Linked DNA regions of Rhodoligotrophos defluvii. The protein of the gene in region 2 binds, or shares a complex with, the protein of the main gene of each other region. Links are inferred from orthologs where the notes say so. Each region holds a gene or a part of one and is shown on either strand. Other genes may lie near its edges. The genes, in order: ccmE and ccmB.

The links.
Region 1: the proteins of ccmB (region 2) and ccmE are in contact, whole or in part, in a solved structure (PDB 8CE8), measured with the Escherichia coli proteins. The link is inferred for Rhodoligotrophos defluvii from one-to-one orthologs.

Annotation. Positions count from the first base shown.
Region 1 is NZ_SZZM01000001.1:565,166-573,636, forward strand. What follows is about bases 2,271-5,176. They hold ccmE (cytochrome c maturation protein CcmE), read right to left. Parts: upstream 3,997-5,176; coding sequence 3,544-3,996; downstream 2,271-3,543. Other genes in these bases: E4P09_RS02730 (heme lyase CcmF/NrfE family subunit), read right to left, coding at 2,271-3,506; ccmI (c-type cytochrome biogenesis protein CcmI), read right to left, coding at 4,044-5,156. Outside these bases: E4P09_RS02720 (DegQ family serine endoprotease), read right to left, coding at 1-923; E4P09_RS02725 (cytochrome c-type biogenesis protein), read right to left, coding at 1,012-1,494; more of E4P09_RS02730, read right to left, coding at 1,491-2,270; E4P09_RS02745 (sarcosine oxidase subunit beta family protein), read left to right, coding at 5,354-6,604; E4P09_RS02750 (sarcosine oxidase subunit delta), read left to right, coding at 7,014-7,376; E4P09_RS02755 (sarcosine oxidase subunit alpha family protein), read left to right, coding at 7,373-8,471. UniProt on the Escherichia coli protein: Heme chaperone required for the biogenesis of c-type cytochromes. Transiently binds heme delivered by CcmC and transfers the heme to apo-cytochromes in a process facilitated by CcmF and CcmH.
Region 2 is NZ_SZZM01000006.1:320,354-328,907, reverse strand. Bases 3,372-6,360 are described here. They hold ccmB (heme exporter protein CcmB), read right to left. Parts: upstream 5,206-6,360; coding sequence 4,537-5,205; downstream 3,372-4,536. Other genes in these bases: acnA (aconitate hydratase AcnA), read left to right, coding at 6,123-6,360; ccmA (heme ABC exporter ATP-binding protein CcmA), read right to left, coding at 5,202-5,813; E4P09_RS22540 (heme ABC transporter permease), read right to left, coding at 3,714-4,478; ccmD (heme exporter protein CcmD), read right to left, coding at 3,501-3,686; E4P09_RS22550 (DsbE family thiol:disulfide interchange protein), read right to left, coding at 3,372-3,498. Also shown: E4P09_RS22565 (metal ABC transporter ATP-binding protein), read left to right, coding at 1-703; E4P09_RS22560 (metal ABC transporter permease), read left to right, coding at 717-1,919; E4P09_RS22555 (metal ABC transporter permease), read left to right, coding at 1,923-2,837; more of E4P09_RS22550, read right to left, coding at 2,854-3,371; more of acnA, read left to right, coding at 6,361-8,554. UniProt on the Escherichia coli protein: Required for the export of heme to the periplasm for the biogenesis of c-type cytochromes.

The DNA.
Region 1 (8,471 bases), on a different replicon or contig from region 2:
GCGCCGAGGCTCTCGGCGATGTCCTCGCTGACCGGCTGGATGGCGACACCGAGCCAGCCGCGGGTCACGTGGCCCTTCTCGATCAGGCTGTCCACCACGCGGCTCGCGATGCTGGCCGGAATGGCGAAGCCGATGCCGACGCTGCCGCCCGAGGGCGAGTAGATCGCGGTGTTCACACCGACCACCTCGCCGTTGAGGTTGAAGGTCGGGCCACCGGAATTGCCCCGGTTGATGGGGGCGTCGATCTGCAGGAAGTCGTCATAGGGGCCGGCGCCGATCTCGCGTCCACGGGCCGAGATGATGCCGGTGGTCACCGTGCCGCCGAGGCCGAACGGGTTGCCCACAGCCACCACCCAGTCGCCGACGCGGCCTTCCGACTTGGCGAACTGCACGTAGGAGAAGGTCTTGTCGCCCTCGATCTTCAGCACCGCCAGGTCGGTCTTGGGATCGGTGCCAATCACCTTGGCGGTATGATCCTTGCCGTCATTGGTGGTGACGACGACCTTGTCCGCCTTGTCGACCACATGGTTGTTGGTCACGACATAGCCGTCTTCGGAGATGATGAAGCCAGAGCCGAGGCCGACGGAATGCTCGGGCTGCCGGCCCTCGGGCATGCGCGGCAAGTTCCGGAAGAATTCGTAGAACGGGCTGTCCTTGGGCAGGCCGGGAATGTCGGGCAGGCTATCGCGCGACAGCTGCACGGTCTGGCGGCCTTCGATGCGCACGGCGACCACCGCCGGCATGACCTTCTCGACGATGTCCGCAAAGCCCTCGGTCGGCGCATGCTGGCCGGTGACCTGGTTGGTCAGGTTCTCGGCAAAGGCATGCTCCAAGACAGGCCCGCTCAGCGTCGTCGCGCCCAGCAGCCCTGCAAGGGCAAGCGCGATGAGCTTGTTCCGCTTACGGGTCTTCGTATCGTTCATCTCCATCTCCACAGGCGAATGGTTGAATTGTCAGCCTGGAGAATGGAAAGCGCGCGTTACGGCCGCCTTGCTGGAAGATTAAAAATTGTTAAGGTGCGGGGTCCTTCGCCTCTTTGCGCAGGGCCGCGGCCAGCTCGGCCTGTTCCTGCGCGCTCAGAGGCGGCTCCAGAGGTGCAGAGCCCATCCGCCGGCGTCGCCATGCCAAATAGGCGGTTCCCACGAGCAGGACGGCGAAGGGGGTCAGCCACAGCGCCCATGTGGCCGGCTCGAAGCGAGGCCGCAGCAGAACGAACTCGCCATAGCGCGAGACCACATAATCGATGATCGCGGCATCGCTGTCGCCGGCGGCGAGGCGCTCGCGGATCATGAGGCGCAGATCGCGGGCGAGCGGCGCGTCGGAGTCGTCGATCGACTGGTTCTGGCACACCAGGCAACGCAGCTCCGCCGAAAGCGCCCGCGCCCGCGCCTCGAGCTTGGGATCGGGCAGGATCTCGTCCGGCTGCACGGCGTGGACCATGGTCGCGGCACACAGCGTGAAGAGAACGGCGAGAGCGATGCGCAGGGCTCTCACGGTTCTGCTCCGGCGGGGCTGGTGCCGAGGGTGGCGGTGCGGCGTGACGGCGCACCCACCCGGTAGCGGCGGTCGGAGAGCGAGATGGCCCCACCCAGGAACATGAGGCCGGCGCCGATCCAGATCAGCGGCACCAGCGGGTTGAAATAGAGGCGCACCACCCGCCCCGCCCCGCCGCCGCCCTCCCCCTGGGCGCCGGGCGCGGCCTCGCCCATGGCGATGTAGAGATCGCCGGACCAGAAGGGATAGATCCCCACCTCCGACGTGGTCTGCCCGCTCGGCGCGAAGGTGCGCTTGGCGGGGGTCAGCACGGTGACCTCGCGGCCGCCTGAGGCCACGGCGAAGCGGCCCTGCTCGTCGCGCCAGTTCGGTCCGCTCACGGGCACCACGCCCTGGAAGGTGATCGTGGCGCCGGCGATATCGGCGACCTGCCCCGGTGCCATTACCAGCACCTGCTCCTGCCGCCAGGCGGTCACTCCGACGATGCCGAGGACCAGCACGCCGACGCCGGCATGGGCCAGCGCCGTGCCGAAGGTCGATCGCGGCAGGCCGGCCAAACGCCGCAATGCGGTCGGCAAGGGCACCTCGCCGACCTTCGCCCGATAGGCGAGCTCCGCGACGGCGCCGGCAATGAGCCAGACGCCCAGGGCGATGCCGAGCGGCGCGAGCAGCGGCCCGCCCGACTTGAGGCCATAGGCGATGGTGCCGGCGACAACCGCGATCAATGCCGCGGCCCACAGGCGCTGCACCGCGCCCCAGGCATCGGCCCGCTTCCAGGCGAGCATGGGCCCGATCGGCACCAGCAGCAGCAGCGGCAGCATGAGCGGCGCGAAGGTCAGGTTGAAGAAGGGCGGGCCCACCGAGATCTTGGCGCCGGTCACCACCTCCAGCACCAGGGGATAGAGCGTGCCGATCAATACCGCGGTGGTGGCCGAGGCGAGCAGCAGATTGTTCACGACCAGCGCGCTTTCCCGGCTCACCGGGGCGAACAGACCGCCCTGCTTGAGCTGCGGCGCGCGGATCGTGAACAGGGTCAGCGCGCCGCCGATGAACAGGCAGAGGATGAGCAGGATGAACACCCCGCGCTCGGGGTCGACCGCAAAGGCATGAACGGACGTCAAGACGCCTGAGCGCACGAGGAAGGTGCCGAGCAGGCTCAGCGAGAAGGCCAGCACCGCGAGCAAGATGGTCCAGACCTTCAGGGCGTCGCGCTTTTCCACCACGATGGCCGAATGCAAGAGGGCCGTGGCGACGAGCCAGGGCATGAGCGAGGCATTCTCCACCGGATCCCAGAACCACCAGCCGCCCCAGCCCAGCTCGTAATAGGCCCACCAGGAGCCCATGGCGATGCCGACGGTCAGGAACATCCAGGCGGCGAGCGTCCATGGCCGCACCCAGCGCGCCCAGGCCGCGTCCACCTTGCCCTCGATCAGGGCGGCGGAGGCGAAGGAGAACACGCTGGAGAGGCCGACATAGCCCGCATAGAGGAAGGGCGGGTGGAAGGCGAGCGCCGGGTCCTGCAGCAGCGGGTTGATGCCGTTTCCGTTGACGGGCGGCGGCATCAGCCGCTCGAAGGGGTTGCTGGTGGCCAGCGTGAACATGAGGAAAGCGGCGCCGATCAGGCCCTGCACCCCGAGGGTGCGGGCTTTCAGGGATAGCGGCAGGTTCCGCCCGCCCAAGGCAATGGCCGCACCGAACCCGGCAAGGATCAGGACCCACAGGACCATGGAGCCCTCGTGGTTCGCCCACACGCCGGAAATCTTGTAGAGCAGCGGCTTGGCGGAGTGGGAATTGGCCCAGACCAGCTTCACCGAAAAGTCGGAGACCACGAAGGCGTGGATCAGCGCCGCAAACGCTGCTGCCACGAGGATCAGCTGCGCGACGGCGGCCGTTGCGGCGACCCGCATCATTCGGTCGTTGCCGACATGGGCGCCATAGAGCGGGACGGCGGCTTGGTACAAAGCCACCACCATCGCCAGCACCAAGGCGAAGTGCCCGGCCTCGATGATCATGCGCCTGGTCCGCCCGTTGCGGCCTGCATTCTCCAGCCTATTCCGATTTCGCCTCGTTGTGCTGCCAGACGCCCTTCCGCTTCAGGGCGTCGGCCACCTCGCGCGGCATATAGTTCTCGTCGTGCTTGGCCAGCACCGTGTCGGCGATGAACGCACCGTGCCCGTCGAGCACGCCCTCGGCGACGACGCCCTGCCCCTCCCGGAACAGGTCGGGCAGGATGCCGGCATAGCTGACCGTCATCGTGTGCTGCTGGTCGGTCACGGTGAAGTGAACCCGGCCGTCGGGCATGCGCTGCACGCTGCCGGCGGCCACCAGGCCGCCCAGCCTGAAGCGCTGGCCCGGCTGCACCTTCTCGGCCGCCTCGCTCGGGGTATAGAAGAACACGATCGTGTCGCTGAGCGCAAACAGCACCAGCCCGACCGCCAGCCCAAGAATGGCGATGCCGGTGAGGATGAAGGCTCCGCGCCTCTGTTTTCGCGAAAGTGCCATGCGCCCACTGTGCCTTGTCGCGCTCGCGACCACGGATCGGCTTCAAATCAGTCCGTTAGATGCAGAACCCGGCGCGCTTCGTCTATGCGTGCCAGTGCCGCATTGTCGCCGCGAAATTGCTCGGCGGCCTTGGTCAGCACCGCCCTGGCCGCATCGTTCTCGCCCAGGACGACGCGCGCCCGGGCCAGCTTCAGCCAGTCGTCCACAGGGCCACCGTCGCGATCAAGCCGCGCCTGCAGCCCCTCGACCATGCCGCGGATCATCTGCTGCTGTGCCGCCGGACCTTGCGACGTCACCGCTTCCACCTGGTCCTGCGACAAGGCGGGCGCCGCCGGGGTCCCGGCGAGCGCAGCGACATTGGTTTCGACCACCGAGCGCCAGGGCGCATCGGCCGGCGCGTCCTTCAGTAGCGCCCGCCAGATGCTCAGCGCTTGTGCGGTGTCGCCGTCCTGCTTGGCTGCCAGGCCCTTGTAGAAGCGGGCCTTGGGCAGTTTCGCATCCAGCGCGAGCGCGCGGTCGACCGCCTGCCGGGCCTGCTCGGAGACGAGCCCGCCATTGGCGAGGATCAGCGCTTCCGCATAGCTGGCGAGCAGATCGGGCCGCTCGCCCTCCAGCATCATGATGCGCCCATAGGCCTTGGCCGCGTCCGCATAGCGGCCCTGCCGCACATAGATCGGCGCAAGCACCCGCCAGCCCTGAACGTCGTCGGGCTTGGCGGCAAGGCGCTCTTCCACCTGGGCGATGAGCGCCGGATAGTCCTGGTTTTCCAGCGCATGGGCCATGCGCTCCGCATGGGGCACGCCCGGCATCAGCGGCTGGCCGAGGGCGAGATAGACGGCGAGGCTCAAGGCGGGAATACCGATCAGCGCCGCCAGGATCACCGGCTTGGGCTCGCGCGCGCCCGCGCCCGCCGCATCTGCGGTGCCGGCCTTGGTGGCGGCGATCAGGCGGCGGGCGATCTCGTTGCGCGCCGCCTCGGCCTCCTTCTCGCCGATCTGCCCGCGGGCCCGTTCGCGATCGAGCTCCGCAAGCTGGTCGCGGTAAACCGCTGCATCCTGGCTCATGGCCGGCTGCCGGCCTTTGCGGGCGGCAACCAGCGGCCAGATCACGGCGGCTATGGCCAGCGCCGTCAGAGCGGCGAGGATGATCCAGAGGCCCATGTTTCTCCTGTGCCGGGCGCATGCTGGCCTGGCGCCTCGATCCACTTTATGGTGTCGCAGTTTACGCGCTCGGCGTCGCAAAGCTGCGTGTCTTGATGCCGGCCGGTGCTATGGTCGCCCACCATGCGGGCGGTCATCACAGGCCGCCTCACAGCTTTGCGCGTCGGGCGGGCCCGGCAGCACCATCGCGATAGGCCATGAAGCTCTACTCGATATTCACGTTGGCGCGCAATGCGCTGAACTATCACAAGGACTGGCCGCGCGCCTGGCGCAGTCCGGAGCCGCGGCCCGAATATGATGTCGTGATCGTCGGGGCGGGCGGCCATGGGCTCGCCACGGCCTATTACCTCGCCAAGGAGCATAAGGTCACCAATGTGGCGGTGCTGGAGAAGGGCTGGCTCGGCGGCGGCAACACGGGGCGCAACACCACCATCATCCGCTCGAACTACCTGCAGGACGAGTCCATGGCCATCTACGAGCTGTCGCGCAAGCTCTATGAGGACTTGTCGCAGGAGCTGAACTTCAACGTGATGTTCTCGCCCCGCGGCCTGCTCATGTTGTGCCAGACCGAGCACGAGCTCAGGGCGCTCAAGCGGACGAGCCATGCCAACCGCCTGGCGGGCATCGAGGCGCGCATGATCGATCCGGCCGAGGTCAAGCGCCTGGTGCCGATCATCAACGACAGCCCCAATGCGCGCTATCCCGTTCTCGGCGCCTATTACCAGCCGCGCGGCGGCACCGGCCGGCATGACGCGGTGGCCTGGGGCTATGCGCGCGGGGCGGATGCGCGCGGCCTCGACATCATCCAGAATTGCGAGGTGTTCCGCATCCTGCGCGAGGGAGACGGGGTGGCGGGTGTCGAGACCAGCCGCGGCACGATCCGCGCCAAGAAAGTGGCTGTCGTCACCGCCGGCAACACCTCGCCGCTCATGCAGTCGGCGGGGGTCAACATGCCGCTCGAAAGCGTCTGCCTGCAGGCATTGGTCTCCGAGCCCATAAAGCCGGTGATCGACGTGGTGGTCATGGCCAACACGGTGCACGGCTATATCAGCCAGTCCGACAAGGGCGAGCTGGTGATCGGCGGCGGGGCGGACCCCTATAACAACTATTCGCAGAGGGGCACACTGCCGGCGCTGGAGCACACCATCACAGCCCTGGTCGAGACCTTCCCCATCATCTCCCGGCTGCGCATGATGCGCTCCTGGGGCGGCATCGTGGACATGACCGGCGACCGCTCGCCCATCATCGGCAAGACCGACGTGAAGGGCCTCTATGTGAATTGCGGCTGGGGCACCGGCGGGTTCAAGGCCATCCCGGGTTCCGGCTTCGTGTTCGCCGACACCATCGCCAATGACCGCCCTCACCCGATCGCCGGCCCCTTCGGTCTCGACCGTTTCCTGCAAGGCCGCCTGATCGACGAGAGCGTGGCGGCGGCGGTGGCCCACTGAGGCCTCGATGTTGGGTTGCAGCAAGCATGAATAACTCTACGAATGTCGTCATGCCCCGGCATGACCGGGGCATCCAGGGCAACACGGCACACCCCTTCCCCTCCGGTCCCTGGATCACCCGGTCAAGCCGGGTGATGACGCTGACAGAATCCGTCATGCCCCGGCTCGTCCGGGGCATCCAGGGCAGCACGGCACACCCCTTCCCCCGGCGCCCCTGGATCACCCGGTCAAGCCGGGTAATGACGCTGACAGAATCCGTCATGCCCCGGCTCGTCCGGGGCATCCAGGGCACCACGGCACACCCCCTCCCCCGGCGCCCCTGGATCACCCGGCCGAGCCGGGTGATGACGGTCAGGGCCAGCCGATCTGCCGTAAGCCGCACACAACCCATAGCAAGGGATGGCCTGCCATGCTGCTGATCACCTGCCCCGTCTGCGGCAATGTCGGGGACGAGACCGATTTCCACTATGGCGGCCAGGCGCATATTGCCCGGCCCGCCTCGGCCAACCCGGCTGACGTGAGTGACGAGGCGCAGCGGGACTATCTCTATGTCAGGCTCAATCCGAAGGGCCTGCATTTCGAACGCTGGCGCTGCGACCGGGGCTGCGGGAAATGGTTCCACATGGCCCGCGACACGGTGACCATGTCGATCAAGGCCTATTATCCCATTACCGAGAAGCCGCCGCGCGAGATCATCGCCGAGATCCCGCCGACCAATCCCTGGTACGGCGTTTTCGATGAGAGCCAAGCCGGCGATGGAGGCGCGCGGTGACCGGCCAGCCCTACCGTCTGCCGGCGTCCCCCGATCACGGCCGGCTCATCGACCGCAGCCGCAGGCAGATCTTCACCTTCGACGGCCGGCGCATGACCGGCTTTGCCGGCGACACGCTCGCCTCGGCCCTGCTGGCCAATGGCGAGCGCCTCGTGGGGCGCAGCTTCAAGTATCACCGGCCGCGCGGGATCATGGGCCTCGGCGCGGATGAGCCCAATGCGCTGGTCGGCATCGGCGTGGGCGCGCGGCACGAGCCCAATCTCAGGGCGACGCAGGTCGAGCTCTATGACGGCCTCACCGCCGTCAGCCAGAACCGCTGGCCCAATCTCACCTTGGACATCGGCCAGGTGAGCAGCCTGTTTTCCCGCATCCTGCCGGCCGGCTTCTACTACAAGACCTTCAAATGGCCGCAGCGGTTCTGGGAAATGCTCTATGAGCCGCTGATCCGCCGGGCCGCGGGCCTCGGCAAGGCGCCGACGGGCCCCGACCCGGACATCTACGAGCAAGTGCATGCCCGTTGCGACGTGCTGGTGGTGGGGGCAGGCATCGCGGGCATCGCCGCGGCAGAGGCTGCAGCCTCGCGCGGGGCGCATGTCTTCATCGTCGATGAAAACCCGCGCTTCGGCGGCGTCGCCGATCTGTTCGGCGGCACGATCGATGGCCGCCCCGCACTGGACTGGGTGCGGGACAAGGCCGGCGCGCTCGCCAAGGCGCCGAATGTGCAGGTGATGACCCGCACGACGGCCTGGGGCCATTACCACGACAATTTCGTCGCGCTGCTGGAGCGGGTGGCGGACCATGAGCCGGGCGCTGCCGCCTCGGGCAAGCCGCGCCTGCGGCTATGGAAGCTCAGGGCCCGGGAGATCATCCTGGCGACCGGCGCCTTCGAGCGGCCGATTGCCTTCGCCAATAACGATCGCCCGGGCGTCATGCTGTCGACCGCCGGTCGTGCCCTGCTCAGCCGCTACAGCGTTGCGCCGGGCCAGCGCGGCGTGATCTTCACCAACAATGACGATGGCTATCGCACGGCGCTCGCCTATGCCAGGGCGGGCGTGCCGATCGCGCGGCTGGTGGATGCGCGCGCCGAGGCGGCGG
Region 2 (8,554 bases):
CGATTTCGTGGCGCCGCCCGGCGCCATGGTGGCCGTCGTCGGCCCGAACGGCGCCGGCAAGTCCACCCTGATCAAGGCCGCGCTCGGCATCGTGCCGCGCATCTCCGGCGAGGTGACGGTGTTCGGCCAGCCTTACGAGAAGGCGCGGCAGCGCATCGCCTACATGCCGCAGCGCGCCAGTGTCGATTGGGACTTCCCTGCCACCGTCCTCGACGTGGTGCTGATGGGCCTCTACCGCGACATCGGGCCGTTCCGTTTCGCCGGAGCCCGCCATAAGCGCATCGCGCTCGACTGCCTGGAGCGGGTCGGCATGGGTGGCCTTGCGAAGCGGCAGATCGGGCAGCTGTCCGGCGGGCAGCAGCAGCGCGTGTTTCTGGCGCGCGCCCTCGCCCAGGAGGCAGATCTCTACATCATGGACGAGCCCTTCGCCGGCGTGGACGCCGCCACCGAGCGTGCCATCATTGGCGTGCTGAAGGAGCTGAACGCGAAGGGCAAGACCATCATCTGCGTGCACCACGACCTCGCGACCGTGCCCGCCTATTTCGATCATGTGCTGCTGATCAACGGCAGCAAGATTGCCGATGGGCCGGTCTCCACCACCTTCACGCCGGAGAACCTGCAGAAGACCTATGGCGGCAAGCTCGCCACAACGCAGATCCAGACCATAGATCCGGCAGCGGGCACCAGCCCGCCTCGCCCGTGAGGGAGAGCACACGATGGATGCGCTGCTCTCCGCATTGCTGCTGCAGGCCGGCTACAACACGGCCCTGGTAAGCATCGGCGCCGCGCTTCTGGGCGCGAGCGCCGGCGCCATCGGCACCTTCGTGCTCTTGCGCAAGCGCTCGCTGGTGACCGATGCCATCTCGCATGCGACCTTGCCGGGGCTGGGCCTCGCCTTCCTGGTCATGGCCCTGGCGGCGGGCGACGGGCGGTGGATGCCCGGCCTGCTCGTCGGCGCGGCGCTGAGCGCGGGCCTTGGCCTGCTCGCGGTCGTGTGGATCACGCGGCGCACCCGTCTCACCGAAGATGTGGCGATCGGGGCCGTCCTGTCCGTCTTCTTCGGTCTCGGCGTCGTCCTGCTCACCGTCATCCAGTCCCTCAATACGGGCGGTCAGGCAGGGCTTTCCGGGTTTCTCCTGGGCTCGACCGCCGGCATGCTGCGCAGCGAGGCGGAGACGATCGCCGTGGCCGCCGCGATCACCGGCCTGGCCGTGTTCCTCCTGCGCCGGCCGTTCACGCTGGTCTGCTTCGACCAGGACTATGCAGCAACGCGCGGCATCAATGTGCGCGCCGTCGATTTGGCCATGATGGGGCTCGTGCTGGCGGTCACCGTCATCGGTCTCAAGGTGGCCGGTCTTGTCCTGATCGTGGCGCTGACCATCATCCCGCCGGTGGCTGCGCGGTTCTGGACCAACCGGCCGGACCGCATGGTGGTCATTGCCGCATCGCTCGGCGCGGCTGCCGCTTACGGCGGCGCCGTCATCTCCGCCCTCGGCGAAGGCTTGCCCACCGGTGCGCTGATCGTGCTGCTCGCCTTCGCGCTGTTTCTTCTCTCGCTGATCTTCTCGCCGGTGCGCGGCGTGATGGCCGGCTCCTATGCCCGCTTCCTCCTGCGCAAGCGGGTGCACGAGCGCCAGGGGTTGCTCGCGCTCGCCCGCGGCGAGCCCATCTATGATCCGCTGACCATGCGGGTGCTGCGGCGCGCCGGATATGTCAGGGGCGATGGCGTGCCTTCGCTGGAGGGCCGGGCCGCCGCCGCTGCGGCCGTGCGCGACGAAGCGTTGTGGGATCTCTATCGCCGGCTGTTCCCGGCCGAGGCCGCCAATGTCGAATACCAGGGCTTGATCCCCATTGGCCAGGCGCTGCCGCCCGACATGGTGGCGGATCTCGAGGCGCGGCTCGCGCCGAAGGGAGCCTGAGCCATGGGTGCCGAATTCGTCATGCTCAACCTGGTGCCGCTGCTGGTCGGCGTGCTGGTCTCGCTCGCCTGCGCCTTGCTCGGCAACTTCCTCATCCTGCGCCGGCAGGCCCTGATCGGCGATGCGGTGAGCCACGTCGTCCTGCTCGGCATCGTCGGCGCCTTCATCCTCACCGGCAGCGTGGCGGCCGGCTACATGCTGGCGGGCGCCGCCGTATCGGCCGTTCTCTCCGTCATGCTCATCGAGCTCATCCGCCGCTTGGGGCGCGTCGAGCCCGGCGCCGCCATGGGCGTCGTGTTCACCGCCCTGTTCGCCCTGGGCGTGTTCCTGCTGGAGCAGGCGGGTGCCCGGTCGGTTCATCTCGATGTTGAGCATGCGCTTTACGGCAATCTGGAAAGCCTCGTGTGGTTCGATGCCCAGGGTTGGCACTCGCTGGTCGATCCCGCGGCCCTTGCCGGCCTGCCGCCGCAAGTGCTTCGCCTGGGCCTCATCCTGCTCGCGGTGCTGCTGTTCATCCTCTCGTTCTGGAAAGAGCTGTTCATTTCCACCTTCGACCATGCCTTTGGGGAAACCATCGGCGCACGTCCGGGCCTCACCGGATCGGCTCTGATCGTCATGGTGGCGGCCGTGGCGGTGATGTCCTTCGACGCGGTGGGCGCCATCATCGTCATTGCCATGTTCATATGTCCCGCCGGAGCCGCGCGGCTGATGACCGACCGGCTGCCGGCGCAGCTGGCCTGGAGCGCGGCCTTCGCGGTGCTGTCGGCTGTCACCGGCTATGTGCTGGCGGCGTTCGCGCCATTATGGCTCGGGTTTTCCGCCAGCGTCAGCGCCGCCGGCATGATCGCGGTCACCTCCGGCCTCGTCCTCTTGGCCGCCTGCCTGTTTGGCCCGCGCCGCGCCCGGGTCGGGGCTTGAACGCGCGCGGCCTCGATCAGCTGGCCTTCCGCGCCGCGGTGATCGCGGGAATGATTTGCTTCTCGATCACCTCCGGCGTCATCGGGCCGATCCACTTGTAGGTGATCACCCCCTTGCCATTGACCACGAAGGTTTCCGGCACGCCGTAGAAGCCCAGCTCGATGGCGGTCTTCCCCTGCGCATCGACGCCGACCGCGTGATAGGGATTGCCGAGCAGCCCCAGGAATCGGCGCGCATTCTCCTGCTCGTCCTTGTAGTTGATGCCGTAGAGCTTCACCGCCTGCTGGGCGGCGATTTGCATGAGGAGCGGATGCTCCTCCCGGCACGGCACGCACCACGACGCCCACACGTTCACCAGGCTCACCTCGCCCTTGGCGAGATCGCTGGCAGCGAAGCCCGGCACCGGTGTGCCTTCGCTCTTCAGCCCGGCAAGGCCCGGCAGCGCGAAATCCGGCACCGGCCGTCCCACCAGCGGCGATGGAACCTTCGAGGGATCATCCCCTTGCAGCCGGACGAACAGGGCCAGGGCGAGCAGCGCGAAGACGATCGCGGGCACGAGGGCCCAGATGGCGCCGCGCCGCGGCGGCCGACTGGAGGCCGAAGCGGAACGCGCGCCGCTCCCGTCCTTCGTCAGTTCCGAAACAGGCATGTTGCCGTCCATCTCTACATCTCTTCCAAGTCTTTGCCGGTCGCCTGCGTCCGCCGCGCGCTGCTTGCCTCGAGCAGCGCCAGCTCACGGCGCCTGCGGCGGGAGGCGGAGGCGATACCGATGACGAGGAGCATCAGCACGACCGCGCTGATGAGATAGGCCGCGATCACGTAGCCTACATGTGGTGCCTCGAACGACATTCGCGGTCTCCCCAGCCCACGCCGCTGTCAGGCGCGCTGCGATTGCGCTGCCGGTCCCACCCTGCCGCGGGCTTGGCCACGCACCGCCGCGAGCTCCAAGCTTTGGATACGCCGGGACACGATCTCGGTCCGCATACTGATCAGAAGCAGCGTCACATACAGAAACAGATAGGCCGCCCCCATCACCAGCAACGGCCACAGCATCGACGGATCGATCGCCGGCCCGTCCATTTTGAACACGCTGGCCGGCTGGTGCAACGAATTCCACCAATCGACCGAGAATTTCACGATCGGCACGTTCACGAACCCGACCAGGGCCACGATGGCGGCGATGCGGGCCGCCCGCTGCGGCTGCTCGATCAGCTGCCAGATGGCGATATAGCCGAGATAGAGCAGAAACAGCACGAACACCGACGTAAGCCGCGCGTCCCACACCCACCAGGCTCCCCACATGGGCTTGCCCCACAGCGCGCCCGTGGCCAGCGCCAGGAAGGTGAAGCAGGCACCGATCGGCGCGGAGCACTTGGCTGCCACATCCGCCAGCGGGTGGCGCCAGATGATGGCCACCGCGCTTGCCACCGCCATGGCTGTATAGATGAACATGGCCATCCACGCCGCCGGCACGTGCACATACATGATGCGCACCGTCTCGCCCTGCTGGTAGTCGGCCGGCGAGAAGACGAGGCCCCACACCAGGCCGATGGCCAGCAGCAGCACCGCCGCGGCCGCCGTCCACGGGAGCACCGCTGCGCCGAGCTTCGAGAACAGGGTCGGGTTGGCAAACCGCTGCATGGGCTCGCTCTAGCCTTTAAGGCGCCGCTTCGCAATGCGACCCAGGCGCGCCTCACGCCTATTTCAGGTGCACCCGCAGCGCCGCCGCTGCCGCGACAGGGCAAAGCACGACGCACGCCAGGGTTATCGCCACCAGGATCAGCATGGACGCGCCGAAGAGGGCGCCGTCCGCCGGCATCCCGAGACTCGCCGAGATGCCGAAAATCAAAACGGGAATATAGAGCGGCAGCACCAGAAGTGAAATGATTATGCCGCCGCGCCGCAGGCCCACCGTAAGGGCGGCCCCCACGCTCGCCAGCAGACTCAGTGCGAGCGAGGCGGCGAGCATGGCCGCCCACAGCGGCAGCACCAGCTGCGGCGACAGGTTGAGAAGTACGCCCAGAGCCGGCGCCGCGACGGCCAGGGGCAGGGCCGTGGTGAGCCAGTGCGCCAGCGCCTTGGCCAGAGCGGTCAGCTCCAGCGGGATGAGCCCCAGGCTCATGAGTTCGAGCGACCCGTCCTCGAAATCCGCCTGAAAGATCCGGTCCGCCGACAGCAGCACCGAAAGCAGCAATGCGATCCATAAGGTGCCAGGCGCGATTCGCTGCAGCAGCGCAAGATCCGGTCCGACGCCCAGCGGCATGAGGACGAGCACCGCGAGGAAGAAGCCGATGGCCGTGCCCGCCCCGCCGCTCTGGCGCAAGGCAAGGCGAATGTCGCGCATGACAATGGCGGCGAACACGCTCATGGCTCGGCGCTGAACCTGCTCATGTCGAGGTGATGGTGCAAGCTCACGTCCAGTGGCGTATGCGACGCGACGATGGCGATGCCCCCGCCGCGCAGGTGGGTTGCGATCAGTTCCGTCAGCAGGGCCAGTGAGGTTGCATCGAGTCCCACTGTCGGCTCGTCCAGGAGCCAGATCGGTCTTGGGGTCAGCACCAGCCGCGACAGGGCGAGCCGCCGCCGTTGACCGGCCGACAGAAGGCCGGCGGAATAGCCGGCAAGCGGCACGAGATCGAAGGCGGCAAGCGCTGCCGCGACGTCGCCGCCGGCATTGAATGCCGCCCAGAAGGCAAGATTCTCGGCCACGGAGAAGGCTGGCTTGATGGCATCCGCATGGGCAACCAGGTGGCACCGCTGGCCGATCGCGAGGTCATCCTGCTGACCCTCCAGCCACAAGCGGCCGGCGCTGAGCTCGGAAAGGCCGCAGACCGCGCGCAGCAGGGTGGTCTTGCCGGTGCCGTTCGGGCCCGTGATCAGCAGGCCCTCGCCGCTGCTCACCTGGAAGGAAAGGCCGGAGAACACGCGCCGGCCGCCCCGGTCGCAGGCCAGGTTGTCACCGGTCAGGCTGGTCATGGCGATGTCCCGTCATCGGCTCTCCTCTACAGGAGTGCACGGCCGGCGCATAGGGGGCCGTGACGGCCTTGCCCGTCGTCCTTGCCCGGGAATGGGACTGTCCTCCCTTCGACCACTTTCAACCTGTTTGGAAAGAGTCTATAGAACCGGCCATCACTCGGCACCGCGCCGGCCTTCGGCAGGCTGCCGCTCCATGGGGCCAGGCCGTTGCCGGGTGATGCGACCAGACCGCCATCCCCGCTATTGCGCGGAATCGCTTGGCTTCGCCCTAAGAAGGCGCTGAGTTCGGCACTTCCCCAGAGGACCGCAATGACCATCGCAACCCGTTCGCTCGATAGTTTCAAATGCCGCCGCCAGCTCAAGGTCGGAACGCGAAGCTACGACTATTTCAGCTTGCCGGAGGCCGAGAAGAACGGGCTGGCCGGCGTCTCCCGGCTGCCGTTCTCGCTCAAGGTGCTGCTGGAGAACCTGCTGCGGCACGAGGACGGGCGCACGGTCACCCGCGACGACATCCTCGCCATGGCCGACTGGCTGAAGACGCGCCGGAGCGACCGCGAGATCGCGTTCCGCCCGGCCCGGGTGCTGATGCAGGATTTCACTGGCGTCCCGGCGGTGGTCGACCTCGCCGCCATGCGCGATGCCATGAAGCAGCTGGGCAGCGATCCGGAGAAGATCAACCCGCTGGCCCCGGTCGACCTGGTCATCGACCACTCGGTCATGGTCGACTTCTTCGCCAATTCCGATGCCTTCAAGCTCAATGTCGAGAAGGAATACGAGCGCAACGGCGAGCGGTATACCTTCCTGAAATGGGGCCAGAGCGCCTTTGCCAATTTCCGCGTGGTGCCGCCGGGCACCGGCATCTGCCATCAGGTCAACCTGGAATATCTCGCCCGCACGGTCTGGACCAAGCGGGAAGGCGATGCCGAGATCGCCTATCCCGACACGCTGGTGGGAACCGACAGCCACACCACCATGGTGAACGGTCTCTCCGTCCTCGGCTGGGGTGTGGGCGGTATCGAGGCGGAGGCCGCCATGCTCGGCCAGCCGATCTCCATGCTCATCCCCGAGGTGGTCGGCTTCAAGCTCACCGGCCAGCTGACAGAGGGCGTGACGGCCACCGATCTCGTGCTCACCGTCACCCAGATGCTGCGCAGGAAGGGCGTGGTCGGCAAGTTCGTCGAGTTCTACGGCCCCGGGCTCGGCCTTCTGTCGCTCGAGGACCAGGCGACCATCGGCAACATGGCGCCGGAATATGGGGCAACCTGCGGTTTCTTCCCCATCGACGACGATACCGTCAAATACCTGCATGCCACCGGCCGCCCGGAGGAGACCATCGCGCTGGTCGAGGCCTATGCCCGTGCCCAGGGCATGTATCGCACCGCAGATACTCCGGATCCGGTCTTCACCGACACCTTGGAACTCGACTTGGGCGACGTGGTGCCGAGCCTTGCCGGCCCCAAGCGGCCGCAGGACAAGGTGGAGCTCGCCAGCGCCGCGGCCAATTTCAAGGCCGTGCTCGAGAAGGAGTTCGGCAAGGCCGGCGACCAGGGCAAGCGCTATAAGGTTGATGGCACCAATTTCGACCTCGGCCATGGCGACGTGGTGATCGCCGCCATCACCTCCTGCACCAACACGTCGAACCCGTCCGTCATGCTCGGTGCCGGCCTGCTCGCGCGTAACGCGGTGGCCAAGGGGCTCAAGGTCAAGCCCTGGGTCAAGACCTCCCTTGCCCCCGGCAGCCAGGTGGTGACCGAATATCTGGCCCGCGCCGGCCTGGATAAAGACCTGGACGCCCTCGGCTTCGCCCTCGTGGGCTATGGCTGCACCACCTGCATCGGCAATTCCGGCCCGCTGCCGGACGCCATCTCCGAAGCCATCCGCAGCAACGACCTGGTGGCGGTCTCGGTTCTCTCCGGCAACCGCAACTTCGAGGGCCGCATCAATCCCGACGTGCGCGCCAACTATCTTGCCTCGCCGCCCCTGGTGGTGGCCTATGCGCTCGCCGGCACCATGCAGCTCGACCTGGCGACCGAGCCGCTCGGCACCGGCCATGACGGCAAGCCGGTCTATCTCCGTGATATCTGGCCGTCCAGCAAGGAGGTGGCCGACACGGTGCGCGCCTCCGTCACCCGCGAAATGTTCCAGCAGCGCTACCGCGACGTGTTCAAGGGCGACCAGTCCTGGCAGGAGATCAAGGTGGCCGGCGGCCTCACCTATGACTGGGACCCGAATTCCACCTATGTGCAGAACCCGCCTTATTTCGTCGGCATGAGCGCGACCCCCACCCCGGTGGAGGACGTGAAGGGCGCCCGCATCCTCGGCCTGTTCCTGGACTCGATCACCACCGACCACATCTCGCCGGCCGGCTCCATCAAGAAGGACAGCCCGGCCGGCAAATATCTCATCGAGCACGGGGTCGACGTGCTCGACTTCAACTCCTATGGCGCCCGGCGCGGCAACCATGAGGTGATGATGCGCGGCACCTTCGCCAATATCCGCATCAAGAACCAGATGGTGCCGGGGGTCGAGGGCGGCATCACCGTGCACTACCCCTCGGGCGAGCGCATGCCGATCTACGACGCGGCGATGAAATATCAGGCTGAAGATGTTCCGCTGGTCATCTTCGCCGGCAAGGAATACGGCACCGGCTCGAGCCGCGACTGGGCGGCCAAGGGCACCCGGCTCCTCGGCGTGCGTGCGGTGATCGCCGAGTCCTTCGAGCGCATCCACCGTTCCAACCT